2 regions of the Microbacterium sediminis genome follow, and region 2 is predicted to be linked to the other one. Evidence: predicted binding sites of a transcription regulator. Region 2 holds the regulator's gene; the other holds the start of a gene.
What was found. The regulator HspR, encoded in region 2, represses chaperone genes until heat shock. The targets are predictions, from matches to a motif close to AAGTTGAGTCNNNNNGACTCAACTT.
Positions count from the first base shown of each region.

Region 1: E3O41_RS13095 (ATP-dependent Clp protease ATP-binding subunit) is a predicted target of HspR. The motif match lies at 3,610-3,634, and genes of this name have one in related genera.

Region 1 covers NZ_CP038256.1:2,744,684-2,752,553, forward strand. Annotated here, with positions in the region: gene E3O41_RS13085 (ABC transporter permease) at 1-65, shown strand, start outside; gene E3O41_RS13090 (hypothetical protein) at 127-1,317, opposite strand; gene E3O41_RS13095 (ATP-dependent Clp protease ATP-binding subunit) at 1,439-3,586, opposite strand; gene E3O41_RS13100 (GlxA family transcriptional regulator) at 3,793-4,776, opposite strand; gene E3O41_RS14185 (hypothetical protein) at 4,894-5,049, shown strand; gene E3O41_RS14540 (DUF1272 domain-containing protein) at 5,055-5,195, opposite strand; gene E3O41_RS13110 (rhodanese-like domain-containing protein) at 5,192-5,605, opposite strand; gene E3O41_RS13115 (hypothetical protein) at 5,715-6,116, shown strand; gene E3O41_RS13120 (glycosyltransferase) at 6,123-7,331, opposite strand; gene E3O41_RS13125 (glycosyltransferase) at 7,340-7,870, opposite strand, start outside.
Region 2 covers NZ_CP038256.1:248,808-256,677, forward strand. Annotated here, with positions in the region: gene dnaK (molecular chaperone DnaK) at 1-75, shown strand, start outside; gene E3O41_RS01225 (nucleotide exchange factor GrpE) at 75-683, shown strand; gene E3O41_RS01230 (DnaJ C-terminal domain-containing protein) at 696-1,676, shown strand; gene E3O41_RS01235 (heat shock protein transcriptional repressor HspR) at 1,791-2,228, shown strand; gene glgX (glycogen debranching protein GlgX) at 2,302-4,464, shown strand; gene glgP (alpha-glucan family phosphorylase) at 4,471-7,044, opposite strand; gene E3O41_RS01250 (carbohydrate ABC transporter permease) at 7,240-7,870, shown strand, end outside.

The DNA.
Region 1 (7,870 bases), 300 kb from region 2:
TCTACGAGAACTCGCTGCTGCGCATGGGCGGGCGGGTCAAGCTCGCCGAGGCGCTGAAGGCCTGACGCCGCAGATGCCGAGGGGCTCCGACCGGTCGCGGTCGGAGCCCCTCGTGCGTCGGGCGCGTCAGTCGATCGACAGCGCGTCGATCGTCTCGCCCAGCGTGGCCGAGGTGAAGTCCTCGGCGGGGCAGGACAGGTAGGCGTACATCGTCGCGCCCGAGTCGACAAGGCTGCGGAAGTACCAGCGCTCGAGGTACTCCGACCCGTCGCTCCACGTGAGCGTGGAGTCGAACGTGGCGAACTCGATCGTGCCGGCCGAGGACTCCAGCGCGACGGAGCCGACCTCGGTGAACTGCTCGTCGACGATCTCGGTGCCCATGCCGATCTCCTCGAAGTACGCGGGGAAGTCCGCCGCCGTGGCCGCCGCGTCGTCGGCCGCGGCCGGGTCGGCGCCGTAGAGATCCATCGTCTGCGCCTCGAACACGCACGAGTCGGTCTCGTGCTCGGCGAAGGTGTAGAAGTCGTCCTGATCGGAGACGCTCCAGCCCTCGAGCCCCGGCACCGCGAAGGCCAGCTCGAGCGGCGCGTCCATGACGGCGGTGAGCGGATAGTCGGCGCTCGCGCTGCCCGCGCCGGTGTCGCCGGTGCCGGTGTCGCCGGTGTCGGTGTCGCTCGTGCCCGTGTCCTCGCCGGGGCCGGCCGTCTCGGTGTACGGCATGACGAGGTTGATCACGGCCACCACGGCGACGACCGCGCCCAGCACGACGACGGCACCCACGCCGATCGTCCACCAGGCCCACGTGGGCATGCCCTTCCGCTTGGCGGGCTGCGCGGCCGCGCCGTAGGGCTGCGTGCCGTACGGAGCGGGCTGGGACCCATAGGCCGCCGGCTGCGGCGCGCCGTACGCGGGCTGCGTGCCGTACGGGCCCGGCTGCTGGCCGTACGGCGCCGCGGGCTGCCCGGTGGGCTGAGCCGCCGGCTGGCCGGTGGGCTGCGCGCCGTAGGGAGCGGTGGGCTGGGCGCCGTAGGCGGCGGGCTGCTGCCCGGAGGCGGCGGGCGCGGGCTGCTGCGGCGCCGCCGGGTCGTGCGGCGTGCCGGGCGTCGCCCGGGCGGCATACGGGTCGTACGACCCACCCTGCGCGGCGCGGGCCGCGTACGGGTCGTGCGGCGCGGCCGGGGCCGCCTGCGGCGCGGCCGGCTGCTGCTCCCACGGCAGCGGCGGCAGCGGCGGCATGCTCACCGGCGGCGTGGGCGCCCCGTTCTGATCGTTGTGCTGGCCGTCCTGTCCGGACAGCTCCGGCGTGGTCCCGCTCATGATGGTCCCCCTCTTCCCCCTCGAGTATTCCGCGCGGGAAGGGTCCGAGACAACGCGCACAGCGGGCAGGAGTCCCCACCGACGCCGTCGACGGGGGAGCGGGCTCCCGGCGCCCGACCGGTCAGGCCTCGGCGGGGCCCTGGCTCGTCACGGCGAGCTCGTCGCCCGATGCGGCCACGTCCACCCGCACGGCGTCGCCGTCGCGCACGCCGCCCGAGAGGATCGCGCGCGCCAGCCGATCCTGGATCTCCGTCTGGATGAGACGCCGCAGCGGACGGGCGCCGAACACCGGGTCGTAGCCGCGCTCGGCCAGCCACGCGCGCGCGTCGGGCGTGACGGCCAGCGTGAGGCGGCGATCGGCGAGGCGCGCCTGCAGCAGATCGACCTGCAGCTCCACGATCTGCGCCAGGTCGTCCTGGCTCAGCGCGTGGAACATCACGATGTCGTCGAGCCGGTTGATGAACTCCGGCTTGAACGCCGCGTGCACCAGCTGCATCACCTGATCGCGCTTGGTGTCGGGCGAGATCGTCGGGTCGACGAGGATGGGCGATCCGATGTTCGACGTGAGGATGAGGATGACGTTCTTGAAGTCGACCGTGCGGCCCTGCCCGTCGGTGAGGCGGCCGTCGTCCATGACCTGCAGGAGCACGTCGAACACCTCGGGGTGGGCCTTCTCGACCTCGTCGAGCAGCACCACGCTGTAGGGGCGGCGGCGGACGGCCTCGGTGAGCTGGCCGCCCTGGTCGTAGCCGACGTACCCCGGAGGGGCGCCGACGAGCCGGCTCACCGAGTGCTTCTCGCCGTACTCCGACATGTCGATGCGCACCATCGCCTGCTCGTCGTCGAAGAGGAACTCGGCGAGCGCCTTGGCCAGCTCGGTCTTGCCGACGCCGGTCGGGCCCAGGAACAGGAACGATCCGGTGGGGCGGTTCGGGTCGCTGATGCCGGCGCGCGATCGCCGCACGGCGTCGGCCACGGCGCGCACGGCGTCCTTCTGCCCGATGAGGCGCCGGCCCAGCTCCGACTCCAGGTGCAGCAGCTTCTCGGTCTCGCCCTGCATGAGCCGCCCCACGGGGATGCCGGTCCACGCCGCGATCACCTGGGCGATGTCCTCCTCGGTCACCTGATCGCCCACCATGCGCTCGTCGGACTGCTCCACGCGCTCGGCCTCGGCCAGCTCGCGCTCGAGCGCCGGGATCTCGCCGTACAGCAGGCGCGAGGCCTTCTCGAGGTTGCCCTCGCGCTGGGCGCGCTCGGACTCCACGCGCGCGGCGTCGAGCTTGGTCTTGAGGTCGCCGACCCGGTTGAGCGAGGCGCGCTCGGTCTCCCACCGCGCCTGCAGCCCGCCCAGGCGCTCCTCCTGCTCGGCGAGCGTCTCGCGCAGCTTCGCGAGACGCTCCTTGCTGGCGGGATCCTTTTCCTTCTTGAGGGCGAGCTCCTCGAGCTTGAGGCGATCGACGTGCCGGCGCAGCTCGTCGATCTCCAGCGGGGCGGAGTCGATCTCCATGCGCAACCGGCTGCCGGCCTCGTCGATGAGGTCGATCGCCTTGTCGGGCAGCTGGCGGCTCGGGATGTAGCGGTGGCTGAGCGACGCGGCCGCGACGAGCGCGCCGTCCGAGATCGCGACCTTGTGGTGCGCCTCGTAGCGCTCCTTGAGGCCGCGCAGGATCGCGATCGTGTCCTCGACGCTGGGCTCGCCCACGTACACCTGCTGGAAGCGGCGCTCGAGCGCGGCGTCCTTCTCGATGAACTCGCGGTACTCGTTGAGCGTCGTGGCGCCGATCATCCGCAGCTCGCCGCGGGCGAGCATCGGCTTGAGCATGTTGGCCGCGGCGACGGAGCCCTCGCCGCCGCCCGCGCCCATGAGCACGTGCAGCTCGTCGATGAACGTGATCACGCGGCCCTCGGACTCGGTGATCTCCTTGAGCACGTTCTTGAGGCGCTCCTCGAACTGGCCGCGGTACATCGCGCCGGCCACGAGCGCCGAGATGTCGAGGGCGATGAGCTCCTTGCCCTTGAGGCTCTCGGCCACGTCGCCCGCGACGATCCGCTGCGCGAGCCCCTCGACCACGGCCGTCTTGCCGACGCCGGGCTCGCCGATCAGCACCGGGTTGTTCTTCGTGCGGCGGGTGAGCACCTGGCTGACGCGCCGGATCTCGCTGTCGCGCCCGATGACGGGGTCGAGCTTGCCCGCGCGGGCGCGCTCGGTGAGGTTGATCCCGAACTGCGCGAGGGCGCTCTGCTCCTCCTGCTGCGGCTGCTCCGCCATGTCCCCTCCAATGATCCCGTGCGAACTTGAGTCGCTCTCACTCAACTTTAGCAACCGCACCGCCGCAGCGGAACCCCGCCCGACCCCGCGGCGCCGCGTCTTCACGCCGAGACTGCAGGCCTGCGCCGAAACAGCAGACGCTGCACGCTGTCTCGGCGCAAACCTGCAGTCTCGCGGATCACGGCCGGCCGCAGCCGCCGCCCGCGTCAGGCCAGCGCGAGCTCGGCCGCGGGCTCGTCCACGCAGGCGAAGCGCGCGCGGTAGGCGGTGGGGCTCGTGCCCAGGGCGCGAGCGAAGTTCTGCCGCAGCACCGCCGCCGAGCCGAAACCGCATTCGGCCGCGATCCGGTCGAGGCCCCAGTCCGTGCGCTCCAGCAGACGCTGCGCCTGCAGCACGCGCTGGCGGGCCAGCCACGCCGCGGGGGTCGTGCCGTGATCGGCCTTGAAGCGCCGGGCGAAGGTTCGCGGCGACATGTGGGCGTGGGCGGCGAGGTCCTCGACCGAGAGCTCGCGCTGCAGGTTCGCGATCGCCCAGTCGAGCGTCGGCGACAGCGACATGCCCTGCGCCTCGGGCAGGGGGTGGAGGATGAACTGCGCCTGACCGCCGTCGCGCTGCGGCGCGACCACCATGCGCCGGGCGACGATGTTCGTCAGCTCGGCGCCGATCTCCTGCCGCAGCAGGTGCAGGCAGGCGTCGATCCCCGCCGCCGTTCCGGCGCTCGTGATGATGCGCCCCTCCTGCACGTAGAGCACATCGGGATCGATCGTCACGCGCGGATAGCGCCGGGCCATCTCGTCGGCGTACATCCAGTGCGTCGTCGCGCGCTTGCCGTCGAGCACGCCCGCGGCGCCGAGGGTGAACGAGCCGCTGCACACGCTCAGCACCCAGGCGCCGCGCTCGACGGCGCGGCGCACGACGTCGATCACCCGCGGGTCCACGTGGTCCCAGTACGGATGCGGGGTCGCGGTGACGACGACCACGTCGGCCTCGTCGGCGAACGACAGGTCGTTGTCGATCTGCAGCGAGAAGCCCATCTTCGTGCGGACCAGGCCGGGATCGGGCGTGACGGGGCGGAAGTCGAACGTGGGCACGCCCTGATCCGAGCGATCGAGGCCGAACGCCTCGCAGACCACGCCGAACTCGAACACCGCGGCCCCGTCGAGCACGATGCAGGCGACCTTCTGGATCATCGATCCTCCCGTTGGCAGAAGTCCTGCGACCGGCGGCGATCGTCGTGGCAGGAATCCGTTGGATTGCGTCGATCCTGCCACTCGTGGCCGGATCAGCGCAACCGTAGCTTTTCGGTCATGAGCGTTCTCCTCGGGATCATCGTCATCGCGGTCGTCGTCGCCAGCGTCGCGGCCACCCTCTGGGTGCTGCCCAACGACGGGTACGGCCAGCGGGTGTTCGGCACCGATGACTGGGCGCACCGCCCGGATCACGCCCCTCGGATCGACAGCTGACCGGCTCACACCGGATTCAGCTCGCCCCGGCAGTTCGGGCAGCGACCGTCGGGGAACGTCGCCACGCACGCGGCGCACCAGGTGCAGGCGAACGAGCACGCGAGAAACGGCCCCTCCGCGCCGTCGCAGCGCTGACAGACGGTCACCGCACGCCCGCGGTCAGCGGATCGACCGGGCCGCGCCGCTCGCCCTCATCCGTCACGACCGGGTACCCCTCGCGCGCCCAGTACTCGAAGCCGCCGATCATCAGGCGCACGTCGTACCCGAGCTCGGCGAACGCCAACGCCGCCTTGTCGCCGCCGTTGCAGCCCGGGCTCCAGCAGTACACGACCACGGCCGTGCCCGCGGGGATCTCGGCGGCGGCGCGCGCCGGGATCTCGCGGGTGGGCAGGTGGATCGCGCCCTTCGCGCGCCCCTGCGCCCACGCCTCGGCCGAGCGCGTGTCGACGAGCACGAAGGCCTCCCCGGCCTTCTGCGCGGCGTACACGTCGGCGGGATCGGTCTCGACCGCGAGCTTGGCGCGGTAGTGGGCGGCGATGTCGGCGGGAGTCGTCATGCTCGAACGGTAGGCGGCCGCCGCGATCGGCGGGGGCCCCTGCCGCGCACTTGGCAGGATCCGGGCGAACAGTGGCAGGGCGTGCCCCGCGGGGACTACCCTCGGCGGCATGAGCGCCCCCGGTCTTCCCCCCTACGGCCAACCGGCGTCGAGCTATCCCGGCGTGATGGCCGGAAGCCCGACGGAGCCGGCCACCAGCGGGCGCACGCTCGCCTGGACCTCGATCGCGCTGGCGGCGCTCGTCACGATCGCGCAGCCGGTGATCCAGATGGTGCTGCTCGGCATGATGAGCGGGCAGGGCTCGAGCCTGACGACGGCGCAGTACGGCCTCGCGACGGCCATCGCCGGCGGCGTGTACTGCGTGATCGCGGTCGTGGGGCTCGTGCTCGGCCTCGTCGCGGCGCGCGGGTCGGCACGCCTGCTCAGCGGGATCGGCATCGGCGCCAACGGCCTCGTGCTGGCCGGGTTCGCGGCCGGCCTGCTCGTGCAGCCGCTCTACGCCGTGCTCTGAGCCGGTTCAGCGCGCGAGCACGCGCTCGTACACCGCGAGCATCTGCGCCGTGCTCGCCGACTGCCGGAACCGCTCGCGCACCGAGGGATCGGGCGCGGGAGCGGTGCCGGATCGGATGTCGGCGGCCGCGCGCCGCAGCGTCGCGGCGAGCGCGTCGACCGACGCATCGGCGTGGCCGGGCTCGCCCACCCGCCACACGCCGGCGCCGACCTCGGCGGCGATGTCGGGGTCGCTCATCACGCTCGGGGTTCCCAGCGCCGCGGCCTCGAACGGCGTCATGCCCTGGGTCTCGAAGCCGATCGACGTCTGCACCAGGGCATCCGCGGCCGCGATGCGCGCGAGGGTCTGCTCGTACGGCAGCCCGCCGAGGAAGGTCACGATCTCGCCCAGGCCGTAGCGGGCCACGACGCGCCGCGCGGCGCGGGACTGCGCGCCGCCGCCGATCACCTCGACCCGCATCGGCGCCCCGGCGCGCGCGACGGCCTCGAGGAACGGCAGCAGCCGCTTCTCGGGGCTCATCCGGCCCACCCAGAGGAACGTCGGCACGGCCGGCGGCGCGGCCGGCTCGACCCGCTCGGCGCGCATGCGGTCGAGCAGGTCGTCGTCCATGCCGTTCCAGATGGCGTCGACCGCGGGGAAAACCCCGTGGCTCTCCAGCCGCCGCGCGAAGTGCCCCGACGGCGCGGTCACCGCCGAGGCCCCCGAGGCGAGCCCCCGCAGGTAGGCCCACCCGTCCGTGCCGCGCCCCGTGCCCGGCAGCGCCCGGCGGCGCCACAGGTTGAGCCCGCGCAGCAGGAGCTCCGGGAACGGCGTGGTCGCCCGCAGGCCCACGTCGACGCGGTTGTGCATCGTGTGCACGACGGGCAGGCCGTGGCGGCGCGCGTAGCGGTAGCCGAGGAACGCGCCCCAGAAGTCCGCCTGCACGTGCACGACGTCGGGCGCGGGACGGTCGCGGAGCGCGCGCTCGACCGCCCCGTCCGCGCGGCGCCCCGGCCAGGTGACCGAGTACTCGCGATCGATCGTCGCGATCATCGACGGCAGATCGGCATACGCCGGGTCGTCGGCGTGGATGCGGGAGCGCGGTCCGTGGCGCCGCGGCGCGACGATCGTCACCGTGTGGCCCGCCCGCTCGAGGTACCGCCGCTGCAGCCGGGTCGAGACCTGCGCGCCGCCCAGCGTCTCGACGTGCTGGTCGGCGAACATGACGATGTGCATGCGCGGGCCTAGGCGGGCAGCGGCTCGCCGCGGTACAGGGCCTCGAAGGTGTCGAGCGTGCGGTTGATGTCGTGCGCCGAGACGATCCGCAGCGACGCCTCCTGCATCGCGCGGCGGTCCTCCGGCGCGGCGGTGAGCACGTCGCGCAGGCGATCGGCGAGCTCATCGACGTTGCCCGGCTCGAACAGGTGCCCGTTCTCGCCCTCGTGCACGAGGTGCGGCAGCGCGACCGCGTTCGCGGCGACGATCGGCAGGCCCGAGGCCATGGCCTCCATCGTCGCGATCGACTGCAGCTCAGCGATCGAGGCGATCGCGAACACGCTCGCCCGGGTCAGCGCGGCGCGCAGCTCGGCGTCGGTGGTGTGGCCGAAGAAGTGCACGCGCTCGCGGATGCCCAACTCCTCGGCGAGCTTCTCGAGGTGCGGGCGCTGGTCGCCGTCGCCCACGAGATCGAGCTTCACGTCGAGCTCCGGGTCGAGCTGGGCGACCGCGCGCAGGATCACGTCGACCTGCTTCTCGGTGGTGAGCCGGCCGACGAA
Region 2 (7,870 bases):
CCGACGGAGGAGACGTCCTCGGATGAGGACGTCATCGACGCCGAGGTCGTGGACGACGAGGACGAGAAGAAGTAATGGCCGGCAAGGACTTCGACGAGAACGACGAGGTCCAGCCTGGCGCCGAGGGGCCGGAGGCGAACGCTTCCGGCCCCGACGCGCAGGCGGACGAGCAGCCCGCGCCCGAGGCGGAGGCCGAGGCGCTGACGGTGGACGACATCCTCGGCGCCGAGCAGACCGACGAGGCCGCCGAGGCCGAGCACAGCGACTACGAGACGCAGCTGCTGCACGACCTCAAGCGGCTGCAGGCGGAGTACGCGAACTACCGCCGCCGCACCGAGGAGCAGCGCCAGCTCGAGATCGATCGCGCCAAGGGATCGGTCGCCAAGGGCCTGCTGCCCGTGCTCGACGACCTCGATCGCGCTGCCAAGCACGGCGACCTGCAAGAGGGAACCGCGTTCGCGCTCGTGGCCGAGAAGCTGCGCGGCGTGGCCGAGCGCATGGGCCTGACGACGTACGGGGCCGCGGGCGATGCCTTCGACCCGCAGCAGCACGAGGCCGTGTTCCAGCAGCCCGTGCCCGGCACGACCGAGTCGACCGTGCTCGAGGTGGTCGAGGTCGGGTACCGGCTGGGCGACGTCGAGCTGCGGCCGGCGAAGGTCGTGGTCGCCGTGCCGGCGGAGTAAGGCAGGAGACGGATGGCCAGTCAGGACTGGTTCGACAAGGACTTCTACAAGGTCCTGGGGGTCTCGAAGGACGTCTCCGAGAGCGATCTGAAGAAGACGTATCGCAAGCTCGCGCGGAAGTATCACCCGGACTCCAACCCGGGGGACACCGCCGCCGAGGCGAAGTTCAAGGAGATCAGCGAGGCCTACTCGGTGCTCTCCGACCCGGAGCAGCGCCGCGAGTACGACGAGCTGCGCGCCATGGGCTCGGGCGCCCGCTTCACGGCGAGCGGATCGAGCGGCGGCGGGTTCGAGGACGTCTTCAGCCGCTTCACGACCAGCCGCGGATCGTCGGCCGACTTCGACGACATCTTCTCGATTTTCAACCAGACCCGCGGCGGCGGGTTCGGGACGGGACGGTTCGGTCAACCCAGCGGCGGGTTCCAGGGCTTCGGCGGCCCCACGAAGGGGCAGGACCTGCGGGCGAACACGACGATCGACTTCGTCACCGCCGCGAAGGGCGAGACCGTGACGCTGCAGAGCGGCGACGGCAAGCCCTTCAAGATCAAGATCCCGGCGGGCGTGGCCGACGGCCAGAAGATCCGGCTGCGCGGTCGCGGGCGCCCGTCGCCCGACGGCGGCGACAACGGCGACATCGTCGTGGAGGTCAAGGTGCGCCCGCACCCGGTCTTCACCCGCGACGGGCTGAACCTGCGTGTCGCCGTGCCGGTGACCTTCACCGAGGCGGCCCTGGGCGCGACGATCGAGGTGCCGACGCTGGACGGCGACGTGGTGAAGCTGCGCGTCACGCCGGGCACGCCCTCGGGGCGGGTGCTGCGCGTCAAGGGCCGCGGCATCACGTCGAAGAACGGCACGGGCGATCTGCTCGCCGAGGTGCAGGTGGTGGTGCCGGGCCACCTCACCGACGCGCAGCGCGAGGCCCTCGAGCGCTTCCACGAGGTGGAGCCGCCCGAGAACCCGCGCGCCGACCTGATTGCGCGCGCAAAGGGCTGATCGCGATGACCCGCGAGACTGCAGCGCCGCGCCGAGACAGCAGACACGGGATGCTGTCTCGGCGCGGGCGTGCAGTCTCGGTGATGATGGCAGGACGAGCGAGGAGGTGGACGGATGAGCGACGAGTACGAGATCGATGAGGACGCGCCCGTCTTCGCCATCGCCGTCGCCGCGGAGCTGGCGGGCATGCACCCGCAGACGCTGCGCCAGTACGACCGGATCGGGCTGGTGGTGCCGGGGCGCACGCGCGGCGGGTCGCGCCGCTACTCGGCGCGCGACATCGCCCAGCTGCGCGAGGTGGCCCGGCTCTCGGGCGAGGGGATGAGCCTCGCCGCGATCGCGCGCGTGCTCGACCTGGAGGACGAGGTGCGCGACCTGCGCCGGCGGGTGCGCGCCCTGGAGGAGCGGCTGGAGGCCGAGATCGCCTCGCGCCCCGGCGCCCGGGTGTTCGCGGCGGGGGCGACGGGATCGGTCGTCACGCTGCGGGCGGGCACGCGCGTGCGCCGCAGCGCCGAGCTGATGCTCTGGACGCCGCCCTCGTCGCCGCGCTGACGGTCCCGCTGGGTCGCAAGACGCACCCGGCGCACCTGCCGGGCAATCGGCGGGGCCACGGCATCATGGGGGTATGAGCCCGCAGCTGTGGACCCGCCTCGGAGAGACCGTCGGCATCTGGCCGGGCCGGGAGTGGCCGCTCGGCGCGACGTGGACCCCCGAGAGCACGAACTTCGCCGTGTACGCCCCCAACGCCACGCGGGTGCACCTGTGCCTGTTCGGCGACGACGACCGCGAGACCTCGTACGAGCTCACCGAGCAGACCCTCGGCATCTGGCACGGCGCCCTGCCCGACATCCGGCCGGGGCAGCGCTACGGCTACCGCGTGGACGGTCCGTGGGATCCGGCGAACGGGTACCGCTTCAATCCGCACAAGCTGCTGCTGGATCCGTACGGCCTCGCCACGAGCGGCACGGTCATCGCCGAGCAGCCGATCTTCGGCGCCCGCGAGGACGACCCGGCGGTGCGCGACGACACCGACTCGTCCGCCTACACCGGGCGCAGCGTCGTGGTCGACCCGTCGTTCGACTGGGAGGGCGATCGACCCCTCGGCACCCGCTGGCGCGACACGGTCATCTACGAGCTGCACGTGAAGGGCTTCACGAAGCTGCACGATCGGGTGCCCGAGCCGCTGCGGGGCACGTACGCCGGCCTGGCCCAGCCCGCCGTGATCGAGTACCTCCGCGACCTCGGCGTCACCGCCGTGGAGCTGCTGCCCGTGCAGCAGTTCTTCTCGGAGCCGGCGCTGCTCGAGCGGGGCCTGAGCAACTACTGGGGCTACAACACCATCTCGTACTTCGCGCCCGACGCCTCGTACAGCTCGTCGGGCGACCGCGGCGGCCAGGTCGCGGAGTTCAAGAGCATGGTCAAGGAGCTGCACCGGGCGGGGATCGAGGTGATCCTCGACGTCGTCTACAACCACACCGCCGAGGCCGGTCCCGACGGCCCCACGCTGTCGTTCCGCGGGCTGGACGATCGCGGGTTCTACAAGCGCGTCATCCCGGCCGAGGGTGCCGGCTTCGACGACACGTACTGGGACGTCACCGGCTGCGGCAACACGGTCGACGCCTGGAACCCGCTCGCGCTGCGGCTCATCCTCGATTCGCTGCGCTACTGGGTCACCGAGATGCACGTCGACGGCTTCCGGTTCGACCTCATGTCGGCCCTCACCCGCACCGGCTACGAGGTCGACTTCGCGTGCGCCCTGCTCATCGCGATCGATCAGGACCCGATCCTGCGCCACGTCAAGCTCATCGCCGAGCCGTGGGACGTCTCGATGGACGGGTATCTCGTCGGGCGCATGCCCCCGCCCTGGGCGGAGTGGAACGATCAGTACCGCGACACCATCCGCGACTTCTGGCGCGGTCAGGGGACGATCCGCAACGTCGCCACGCGGCTGGCCGGCTCGAGCGACCTGTACGCCGACGACGGCCGCTCCGCCTCGAACTCGGTCAACTTCATCACCGCGCACGACGGCTTCACCGTGCGCGACCTGGTCAGCTACGACCACAAGCACAACGAGGCCAACGGCGAGGACAACCGCGACGGCACCGACAACAACCGCTCCTGGAACCACGGCGCCGAGGGCGAGACCGACGACGCGGCGATCGTGGCCGAGCGGCGGCGCCAGGCCGCCAACCTCATGCTCACGCTGTGCCTGTCGAACGGCGTGCCCATGATCACGGCCGGCGACGAGCGGGGCCGCACCCAGGGCGGCAACAACAACGCCTACTGCCAGGACAACGAGATCTCGTGGGTCGACTGGAGCGCCGACAACGCCTGGCTCGACGTGTACGAGCTCACGAAGGCCGCGCTGCGGCTGCGGCGCGAGCACCCCGCGCTGCGGCAGCGGCACTGGTTCGAGGGGCGTCCGACGATCGAGGGCGGACCGTTCGATCTGGCCTGGCTGCACCCGGACGGCCGCGTCATGACCGACGCCGACTGGGGCGACGCCGGGCAGCGGGCGATCGGCATGTACGTGTCGGGGCGCCCGCTGCGCGAGCCCGGCCCGCGCGGCGAGCAGCTCACCGACGCGTCGTTCCTGATCTGGTTCACCTCGGGCGCCGACCCGATCGAAGCCCGCATCATGCCGCAGCAGTGGGAGCCCGCGTTCCGCGTGGTGCTCTCGACCGACCCCGGGGTGACCGAGGGCACCGTCTGCCGCGCGGGCGAGGGGATCACCGTGGGCGGCCGCTCCGTCGTCGTGATGCAGTCGCTCGACGACGGGGCCGACTGACCCCGCCTACGCCAGCGCGGCCAGGCCGAGCTCGGTGGTGGTGGCGAGGAGCGGATGGACCGGCACCACGCGCACGGTGTAGCCGAACGGGCCCGCCCGATCCAGCAGCACCTCGCCCGTGAAGGCCGCGCGCGATTCCTCGAACCGCTCGCTCAGCGAGAGCGGGGCCACCCGCAGCGAGGTGAGACGATCGTCGCCCTCGGCGCGGCCGTGCACGAGCTGCACCTGGACGTCGTCGGGCGAGAGGTCGCCCAGGGCCACGTCGGCGCGGACCCGCAGCGAGGCCCCGACCTCGGCGACCTCGTCCACGCCGCTGGATTCCACGTGCTCCACCCGCACGCCCGGCCACGCCGTGCGCACGCGGCCCTTCCACGCTGCCAGCTCGACGGCCCCGGCGTAGTCGGCGCCGAGCGCCCGCGCGTTGCGCGCGGCGGGCGTGTACAGGGCGTTCACGTAGTCGCGCACCATCCGCGACGCCAGCACCTTCGGGCCCAGCGACTCGAGGGTGTGGCGCATCATCTCCATCCATCGCACCGGGATCCCGGCCGCGTCGCGGTCGTAGAACCGGGGCGCGATCTCGCGCTCCAGCAGCTCGTACAGCGCGGCCGCCTCGAGATCGTCGCGGTGGTTCGGGTCGTCCACGCCGTCGGCCGACGGGATCGCCCACCCGTTCTCGCCGTCGAACCACTCGTCCCACCAGCCGTCGAGGATCGACAGGTTCAGCCCGCCGTTGAGCGCCGCCTTCATGCCGCTCGTGCCGCACGCCTCGTAGGGGCGCAGCGGGTTGTTCAGCCACACGTCGCAGCCCGGGTAGAGCACCTGGGCCATCTGGATCTCGTAGTCGGGCAGGAACACGATGCGATGGCGCACCTCGGCGTCGTCGGCGAAGCGCACGAGCTGCTGGATGAGCGCCTTGCCGCCGTCGTCGGCGGGGTGCGACTTGCCGGCGATGACGAGCTGGATGGGCCGCTCGGGGTCGAGCAGCAGCGCCTTGAGGCGCTCGGGGTCGCGCAGCATCAGGGTGAGGCGCTTGTACGAGGGCACGCGGCGGGCGAAGCCGATCGTGAGCACATCGGGCGAGAGCGCGTCGTCGATCCAGGTCAGCTCGGCGTCCACGGCGCCGCGGTGCAGCCACGAGGCCCGCACCCGGCGGCGCGCGTCGTGCACGAGGCGCTCGCGCATGCGCCGCTTGGCCGCCCAGATGCGCTCGAAGCCGATGTCGTTGAACACCCGGGCGAGGGCGCCCGCCTCACCGTCGAGCTCGGCACCCGACTCGTCGAACATGTCGAGGAACTCGCGTGCCACCCACGTGCGGGCGTGCACGCCGTTGGTGATCGATCCGATCGGCACCTCGGCCTCGTCGAAGTCGGGCCACAGGCCGTTGAACATCTCGCGGCTCACGTGCCCGTGCAGCGTCGAGACGCCGTTGGCCCGCTGCCCGAGGCGGAAGCCCATCACCGCCATGTTGAACACGCCGGGGTCGCCGCCCTCGTAGTCCTCGGCGCCCAGGGCGAGCACCCGATCGGTGGGCACTCCCGGGAGCACGCCGCCGTCGGCGGCGAAGTACTGCTCGATGAGCGAGCGCGGGAACCGGTCGATGCCCGCCGGTACCGGCGTGTGGGTGGTGAACACCGTCGACGCGCGCGACATCTCCAGCGCGTCGTCGAAGCCGAGGCCCGGGCCGCCGTCGCCGACCGTGAGCTCGCGGATGCGCTCCAGGCCCTGGAACCCGGCGTGGCCCTCGTTGGTGTGGTAGACCTCGGGCTCCGGGGCGCCCGTGATCCGGCAGTAGGCACGCAGGGCTCGCACGCCGCCCACGCCGAGCAGCAGCTCCTGGCGCAGCCGGTGCTCGCCGCCGCCGCCGTAGAGGCGATCGGTGATGTCGGCGTAGTTCTGCGGGTTGCCGTCGACGTCGGTGTCGAGCATGAGCAGCGGCACGCGGCCGACGCGGGCCACCCAGATCCGCGCCTTCAGGTCGGGCCCGCCGGGCAGGGCGAGCGAGATCGTCGCGATCTGCCCGTCCGCCTCGCGCAGCGGGCTGATCGGCAGCTCGTCGGGGTCGAGCAACGGGTACGACTCCTGCTGCCACCCCTCGCGCGAGAGCGCCTGCGTGAAGTAGCCGTGGCGGTAGAGCAGGCCGACGCCGATCAGCGGCACGCCGAGGTCGCTCGCGGCCTTGAGGTGGTCGCCGGCGAGGATGCCCAGGCCGCCGGAGTACTGCGGCAGCGCCGCGGCGATGCCGAACTCGGGCGAGAAGTACGCGATCGCGCGGGGGCCGTCGCCGAGTTCGCGCTGATACCAGTGGTCGTCGGCGAGGTACGCGCGCAGATCGTCACGCACCCGCGCGAGCCGATCGAGGAAGCCGTCGTCGCGCGCGAGCTCGTCGAGCCGCGTCGGATCGACCCCGCCGAGCACCTCGACCGGGTCCTGCGTGCGCGCCCACAGGTCGGCGTCGACGTGTGCGAACACGTCCTGCGTCTCGTGGTGCCAGCTCCAGCGCAGGTTGCCGGCGAGCTCGCCGAGCGCGGTGAGGGGCTCGGGCAGGACGGGCCGGACGGTGAATCGTCGGATCGCGCGCATGCGCCCACCGTAGCGCCGCGGCCCCACCCGCGCGTTACACCTCCGTGAACGCGCGACGGCCGGGGCCGTTCCTGGACGAGCGGTGACGGGAGTCTGAATCGCCGGGGGCGCGTTCGCCCGTTGCGATGCATCTCGTTCACGATCCGGTCGCCGTCCCGTAGGCAGGATGTCCCGCGGCATCCATACCGTCTTGCCGTGCCCACTGCCACCGAGCCCGCATCGCTGGCGCCGGCCGCGCCACCGCCGGCCGCGCCGGCCGCCGCGCCCGCGCCCCGACGCGCGCGGTTCGATCCCGCGGCGCTGTGGCGCAACCCGCGCCGGCGCCGCGACCTCTGGGTCTTCCTGGCGTTCGCGGGGCCGAACGTCGCCCTGATCGTCGTGTTCTGCTGGCGCCCCGTCTTCCAGAACCTGCAGTACTCGTTCCTCGACTGGACGCTCGGCAATGCCACGGCCCGCCCCGTGGGCCTGGGCAACTACATCGAGTTCTTCACGGGCAGCGGGCCGGGGATCCTCTGGACGACCTTCCTGTTCACGGTTGCGACGGTCGGCGGGTCGATGGTGCTCGGCCTGCTCGTCTCCCTGGCCCTCAACCGGCGGCTGGTCGGCACCACCTTCGCGCGCAGCGCCGTGTTCGCGCCTTTCGTGCTGTCGGGCGTCGGCGTGGGCCTGGTCTGGCTGTTCATCTTCGACCCGATCGTCGGCGTGCTCTCGCACATCCTGCGGGGACTCAGCCTGGCGGTGCCGGACTGGTTCCTGCAGCCCGGGCCCGCCCTGGCGATGGTGTGCATCGTCTTCATCTGGAAGAACCTGGGCTACTGCGCGGTGA